Linked DNA regions of Azoarcus olearius. The protein of the gene in region 1 binds, or shares a complex with, the protein of each later gene. Links are inferred from orthologs where the notes say so. Each region holds a gene or a part of one and is shown in the gene's direction. Other genes may lie near its edges.

Region 1 (3,049 bases):
GACGTGCATTCGGTCGAGGAGATCCCGGCCGTCGCGGCGGTGGTCGATGTGCTGCAGACCCCCGCCTTTCTGTGTCGCCAAACCGACTTCATCCACGCGGTGGCGTCCTGCGGCCGCCCGGTGAATATCAAGAAAGGCCAGTTTCTCGCGCCCGGCGACATGAAGAACGTGGTCGACAAGGCCCGGGAAGCCAACGGCGGCGCTGACAACATCATGGTGTGCGAGCGCGGCGCGTCCTTCGGCTACAACAACCTGGTGTCCGACATGCGCTCCCTCGCCATCATGCGCGAGACCGGCTGCCCGGTGGTGTTCGACGCCACCCACTCGGTGCAACTTCCGGGCGGGCAGGGCACGGCATCGGGTGGTCAGCGCGAATTCGTACCCGTCCTCGCCAGGGCGGCTGTCGCGGTCGGCGTGGCTGGTCTTTTCATGGAAACTCACCCGAATCCCGCGCAGGCGCTTTCCGATGGCCCCAATGCCTGGCCCTTGCCGCGCATGAAGGCGTTGCTCAGCACGCTGAAGGCGATCGACGAACTGGTCAAGTCGCGCGGGCTGCTGGAAACCGAGGCCTGATCCGCTTCGCGTGCCGCCCCATGTGCAGGCGCACCCTGATTTTTTCTTCCAATTCCTAATCCGTAACCGAAACAGGAACATTCCATGAGTGCAATCGTTGACGTGATCGCCCGCGAGATTCTGGACTCCCGCGGCAATCCCACTGTCGAAGCCGACGTGCTGCTTGAGTCCGGGGTGATGGGGCGTGCTGCCGTGCCCTCCGGCGCCTCCACCGGTTCCCGCGAAGCCATCGAACTGCGCGACGGCGACGCCGCGCGCTTCCTCGGCAAGGGCGTGCTGCGCGCCGTCGAGAACGTCAACACCGAGATTTCCGAAGCGATCATCGGTCTGGACGCCGAAGAGCAGGCCTTCATCGACCGCACCCTGATCGACCTAGACGGCACCGAGAACAAGTCGCGTCTCGGCGCCAATGCGACGCTGGCAGTGTCGATGGCAGTGGCGCGCGCCGCGGCCGAGGAGGCCGGCCTGCCGCTGTACCGCTATTTCGGCGGTTCGGGCCCGATGGCGATGCCGGTCCCGATGATGAACGTCATCAACGGCGGCGAGCACGCCAACAACAGCCTGGACATCCAGGAATGCATGATCATGCCGGTGAGCATGGGCAGCTTCCGTGAGGCACTGCGTTGTGGCGCGGAGATCTTCCATCACCTGAAGAAGATCACCGACAAGAAGGGCTACCCGACCACCGTCGGTGATGAAGGCGGTTTCGCGCCCAACGTGTCCGGCACCGAAGAAGCGCTCAACCTGATCCAGGAAGCCATCGCCGCCGCCGGCTACGAGCCGGGCCGCGACGTGCTGCTGGCGCTCGACTGCGCTGCGTCCGAGTTCTACAAGGACGGCAAGTACGAGCTGAAGGGCGAAGGCCTCAGCCTCACCTCCGAAGGCTTTACCGACTACCTCGCCACCCTGGCCGACAAGTTCCCGATCGTGTCGATCGAGGACGGCATGGCCGAAGGCGACTGGGCCGGCTGGAAGCACCTCACCGACCGCCTCGGCCGCAAGATCCAGTTGGTCGGCGACGATCTCTTCGTCACCAACACCAAGATCCTCGAGCAGGGCATCGACCAGGGCGTGGCCAACTCCATCCTGATCAAGATCAACCAGATCGGCACCCTGTCGGAAACCTTCGCGGCGGTTGAAATGGCCAAGCGCGCCGGTTACACCGCGGTGATCTCGCACCGTTCGGGTGAAACCGAAGACTCCACCATCGCCGACATCGCGGTGGGCCTCAACGCGATGCAGATCAAGACCGGTTCGCTGTCGCGCTCGGACCGTATCGCCAAGTACAACCAGCTGCTCCGCATCGAGGAAGATCTCGGCAACACCGTGGTGTATCCGGGCAAGCGCGCGTTCTACAACCTGCGCAGCCGCTAAGCGACGCCGGTTCGCTTTCCGCTTCGACTGCCGCGACATCCGCCGCGGCAGTCGATTGCGTCTTTCTTTCCCTAGCCGTCGAACTGTTCCATGCGTTGGCCCGTGATCATTCTTGCCGTCCTCGTCGTCGTGCTGCAGTACCCACTGTGGCTAGGCAAGGGCGGATGGCTGCGCGTGTGGGAGGTGGATCGCAAGTTGCACGAGCAGCGTGAGGAGAACACGCGGCTGGAAGAGCGCAACGCGGGGCTCGACGCCGAAGTCCGCGACCTCAAGTCCGGCAACGAGGCGATCGAAGAACGGGCACGGCTCGAACTCGGCCTGACCAAGCCCAACGAAATCTTCGTTCAGGTACCCCAGAAGCACTGAACCGGCTCAAGGCCGGCTCAGTTCCATGCTTCAAACGCGTTCGTCGGACGCGGTCTAGAGCAGTTCGGTGATCAGTTCCCGCTGCTCCAGTTCCTCTTCAAAAGCCACCATTTCGAGACCGAGCGCGTCGCGCGCGGAAATCATCCCGATCGGCCGCCCGCAGTCGGTGACCGGAACGTGCCGGAAGCCGCCCTCGTACATCAGGTGCATCGCGTGCCCGAGCGGCCTGTCGGACGATATCGACTGCGGATCGCGGGTCATGACTTCGCTCAAACGTGTCCGCGCAGGATCGCGGCCGGCGGCGATGACGCGGACGAGCGCGTCGCGTTCGGTAAAGATGCCGCTCAGGTGACCGTCATGGACGATCATGATCGACCCCACGTGCAGGTCGGTCATCCTGCGCGAGGCCTCCAGTACTGTCATGTGTTCGTCGGCGGTCAGAATCTTCTGTCCCTTTACCACCTCTGCAATCTTGCGCGTCGGCATGTCTCTTCCTCCTCCGGAAAACCACCATCGGCCCATCAAAGGTAGATAGCCGCTGCCGGGGAAGCAAGTCCGAACATACCCCAACGCCCGCCGGCGGGGCTACGCGGTTTCAGTCGCGTGCGATCAGCGTCCGCGCGCCGTCGAAGCGCGGTGCGAAGTAGGCGTTCGAGAGCTTCTCGATGCGCACGGCGCCGCGGCTCGATGGCGCGTGGATGAAGCGCCCGTCGCCGATGTAGATGCCCATGTGGGA
Region 2 (3,809 bases), 560 kb from region 1 along the record:
GGTTTAGCCGGTTGCGGTCGCCATCCCCACACGCCAGAAGGCGGGGGTCGATGTTCGACGATGAGCCCGCACGAGCGCTCCCGGCAGAACCGATGCGTGCGCCGCGCTGCCCAAAAAGGCGGCGATGGTAACGCAATCAACCAAGCAAAACACACTCTTCGACCTACCAGTTGGATTTATTCGCGTAGCACACGCAGGATCAAATGTTCTGGCCCGAACGCCGCACGACGGCGGGGGCGGGAACACGAGAATTTCGACCAGCCGACCCATCACAGCCGCGACCCTACAACCGGATGAAAGTAGCCCTACCCAACCGCTCCTGAACCCGGAAAGCGCGATGGTGCGCGCCGTTCGTCCTGCCCGTGTGCTTTTGCGCGGGAGAACGACCTAAATGAAGCGCATGCTTTTCAACGCGACGCAGGCCGAGGAACTGCGCGTCGCAATCGTAGACGGTCAGAAACTGATCGATCTCGATATCGAATCGGCCGCCAAGGAACAACGCAAGAGCAACATCTACAAAGCGGTCATCACCCGCATCGAGCCCAGCCTCGAAGCCGCTTTCGTCGATTACGGCGCCGAGCGCCACGGCTTCCTGCCGTTCAAGGAAATCTCGCGCTCCTACTTCCAGCCGGGCGTGGATGCCGGCAAGGCCAGCATCAAGGAAGCCCTGCGCGAAGGCCAGGAACTGATCGTCCAGGTGGAAAAGGACGAGCGCGGCAACAAGGGCGCGGCGCTCACCACCTACATCTCGCTGGCCGGGCGCTACCTGGTCCTGATGCCGAACAATCCGCGCGGCGGCGGCGTGTCGCGCCGTGTGGAAGGCGACGAGCGCGCCGAACTGCGCGACGTCATGGACCAGCTCGAAGTCCCGGGCGGCATGAGCCTGATCGCGCGTACCGCGGCGATCGGCCGCAGTGCCGAAGAGTTGCAGTGGGACCTGAACTACCTGCTGCAGCTGTGGACCGCGATCGAAGGCGCCGCCACCAGCCAGTCCGGCGCGTTCCTGATCTACCAGGAAGGCAGCCTGGTGATCCGCGCGATCCGCGATTACTTCCAGCCGGAAATCGGCGAAATCCTGATCGACACCGACGACATCTACGAGCAGGCGCGCCAGTTCATGGCCCACGTCATGCCGGGCAACGTCAACCGGGTCAAGCGCTATCAGGACGACGTGCCGCTGTTCTCGCGCTTCCAGATCGAGCACCAGATCGAATCCGCCTACTCGCGTCAGGTCGGCCTGCCCTCCGGCGGCGCGGTGGTCATCGACCACACCGAAGCGCTGGTGTCGATCGACGTGAACTCGGGCCGTGCGACCAAGGGCGCCGACATCGAGGAAACCGCCTTCCGCACCAACCTGGAAGCGGCCGATGAAATCGCCCGCCAGCTGCGCCTGCGCGACCTCGGCGGCCTGATCGTCATCGACTTCATCGACATGGAGTCGCAGAAGAACCAACGCGAAGTCGAGAACCGCCTGCGCGACGCGCTGCGCCACGACCGCGCCCGCGTGCAGACCGGCAAGATCAGCCGCTTCGGCCTGCTCGAACTGTCGCGCCAGCGCCTGCGTCCGGCGCTCGCCGAAACCAGCTACATCCCCTGCCCGCGCTGTAACGGCACCGGCCACATCCGCAGCACCGAATCGTCGGCGCTGCACATCGTGCGCATCCTCGAAGAGGAAGCGATGAAGGAGAACACCGGCGCGGTGCACCTGCAGGTGCCGGTCGATGTCGCCACCTTCCTGCTCAACGAGAAGCGGGTCGACATCGCCCGCATCGAGATGCGCCACAAGGTGCAGCTCATCATCGTGCCGAACCGCCACCTGGAGACGCCGCAGCACGAAATCATCCGTCTGCGCCACGACCAGCTCAACCTCGAAGACATCGCCCTCGCCAGCTACCAGATGGTGCAGAAGCCGGCTGACGAGGAAATGCGCCTGCCGACCAAGAACGGCGACAAGCCGGCCCGCCAGGAAGCTGCAGTCAAGGGCATCTCGCCCGAACAGCCCGCGCCCATCGTGGAAGCCCGCGCCGAAGCCGCGCCGGCGCCCGCCGCGGTGGCGCCCGCGCCGCGCCGCGGCCTGCTCGACTGGATTCTCGGCCTGTTCCGCAGCGAACCAGCCCCGGCCGCCACGCCGGCGCCGGCCGAAACGCCGGCCAAGCGCGAGGCCCGTCCGCGCGGCGAACGTAACGGAGACGCCCGTCGCGGCAATGGCAATCGCAACCGCCGTGAAGGCCAGCGCGAGCGCACCGAACGCGATGGCGAGACGCCTCGCGCACGCCCCGAGAACGGCCGTCACGCACGTGGCGAACGAAGCGAAAGCGTCGAACGCGAGAAGCCCCAACAGGAGCGTGCGGAGCGTCCCGAGCGCGCTGACCGTCCCGAACGGACCGAGCGCGGCGAAGGCGGCCGTGGTCGCGGCCGTGGGCAGCGCCAGGCACGCACCGAAGAGCTGAACGAGAAGCCTGCCGACAAGGCTGCCGAAGTCGCGGCGGAAGTCATCGCCGCCGCGGCGCTCGCCAGCGCGAACGACACCGAAGCCGTGGTGCCCTCGGGCGACGACAGTGCAGGTGAGAACGCAGCCCCCGAAAAGCGTCGCCGCCGGGGCCGCGGCCGCCGCGACCGCCGCCCGGCCGAAGTCGCCGGCGTGGATGGCGTGACCGAGAACGAAGGCAGCGCCGATGCGGTTGCCGAAACCGCCGACGTCCTCGCCCCTGAGGCCGCGCCCGTCGTGGCGGAGGCCGAGGCTGTGGTTCAGGTCGCCGCGACCGTGGAAGCGGTCGAAGCCCCTGCGGTCGAAGCCCCTGCGGTGGAAGATGCGCCGGCTGCCGCCGAGGCGGCCCCCGCGAGCGCAGAACTGCCGGTCGTCGCCTCCGCCGCTACGGCGGTGGAGTCGATCGTCGAGGCGGCACCGCTGCCGGTCGCCATCGAAACGGCGGTTCCCACCGAGGAGGTCGCTGGCGCCCAGGTCACCGAAACCGTTGCGCCCGAGACGGTTCCGCCGCTGTGCGTGGCCGAACCCCCGGCCGCCGACCACCCCGAGGTGTCCGTGGAAGCCGAGGCGGTGGCGACGACGTTCGAAACCGCGACGGTGCAGCCGGTGGCCGCCCCTGAGGCAGAACCGGTCGCCGAGGCGCCGATCCCGGTGGTCGTGGCGGAAGACAGCATCGTCCCGCCTGCGCCGACCGAGACGCGCGCCGCCGGCGTTGAGCAGAAGCCCGCGCCTTCGGATCCGATCGACCTGGGACCGGCGCTGGCTGACAGCGGCTTGGTACTGATCGAAACGAGCCGCGACAAGCTGTCCAAGTTTGGCACCGGTGCCGTGGAACAGTCCGTGCCGCTGGGCCGCAAGCCCCGTCAGGCGATGGTAATTGCGGAAGAACCGCTGCAGCAGGTTGAGACGCGCAAGTAAGCGCAGACCGCGTCCAGAAAAAAGGCCACCGCAAGGTGGCCTTTTTTCGTTCTGATCGGCGCTGACGACCGGGGCGCGTGCGCGCCCATTCCCGTCAGGCGCCGATCCGATCCAGCAGGCCGTCGACGCCAGCCTCGCACATGTCGAGCACCATCTCGAAACCCTGCGGACCGCCGTAATACGGGTCCGGCACCTCATCGAACTCGGTTTTCGCGGCGTAGCGCAGGAACAGATCGAGCTTGGGCCGATACACCTCCGGGCAGGCCCGCTTCATCAGGTCGAGGTGGCCGCGATCCATTGCCAGCAGCAGGTCGAAATCCTGGAAATCGCGCAGTTCCAGCTTGCGCGCCCGCAAGGGACTGAGATCGTAGCCACGTCGGGCCGCCGCCTTGAGCGTACGCGG

Evidence for each region. Proteins that work in one complex are often made in the same cells at the same time.
Region 2: the proteins of eno (region 1) and dqs_RS08550 are in contact, whole or in part, in a solved structure (PDB 2FYM), measured with the Escherichia coli proteins. The link is inferred for Azoarcus olearius from one-to-one orthologs.

Annotation. Positions count from the first base shown.
Region 1 is NZ_CP016210.1:2,417,721-2,420,769, reverse strand. What follows is about bases 1-2,802. They hold eno (phosphopyruvate hydratase), read left to right. Parts: upstream 1-657; coding sequence 658-1,947; downstream 1,948-2,802. Other genes in these bases: dqs_RS11180 (CBS domain-containing protein), read right to left, coding at 2,368-2,799; ftsB (cell division protein FtsB), read left to right, coding at 2,038-2,313; kdsA (3-deoxy-8-phosphooctulonate synthase), read left to right, coding at 1-573. In the rest of the region: dqs_RS11175 (C40 family peptidase), read right to left, coding at 2,909-3,049. UniProt on the Escherichia coli protein: Catalyzes the reversible conversion of 2-phosphoglycerate (2-PG) into phosphoenolpyruvate (PEP). It is essential for the degradation of carbohydrates via glycolysis.
Region 2 is NZ_CP016210.1:1,858,775-1,862,583, reverse strand. Bases 1-3,606 are described here. They hold dqs_RS08550 (Rne/Rng family ribonuclease), read left to right. Parts: upstream 1-391; coding sequence 392-3,406; downstream 3,407-3,606. Other genes in these bases: dqs_RS08545 (low molecular weight protein-tyrosine-phosphatase), read right to left, coding at 3,501-3,606. Outside these bases: more of dqs_RS08545, read right to left, coding at 3,607-3,809. UniProt on the Escherichia coli protein: Endoribonuclease that plays a central role in RNA processing and decay. Required for the maturation of 5S and 16S rRNAs and the majority of tRNAs. Also involved in the degradation of most mRNAs.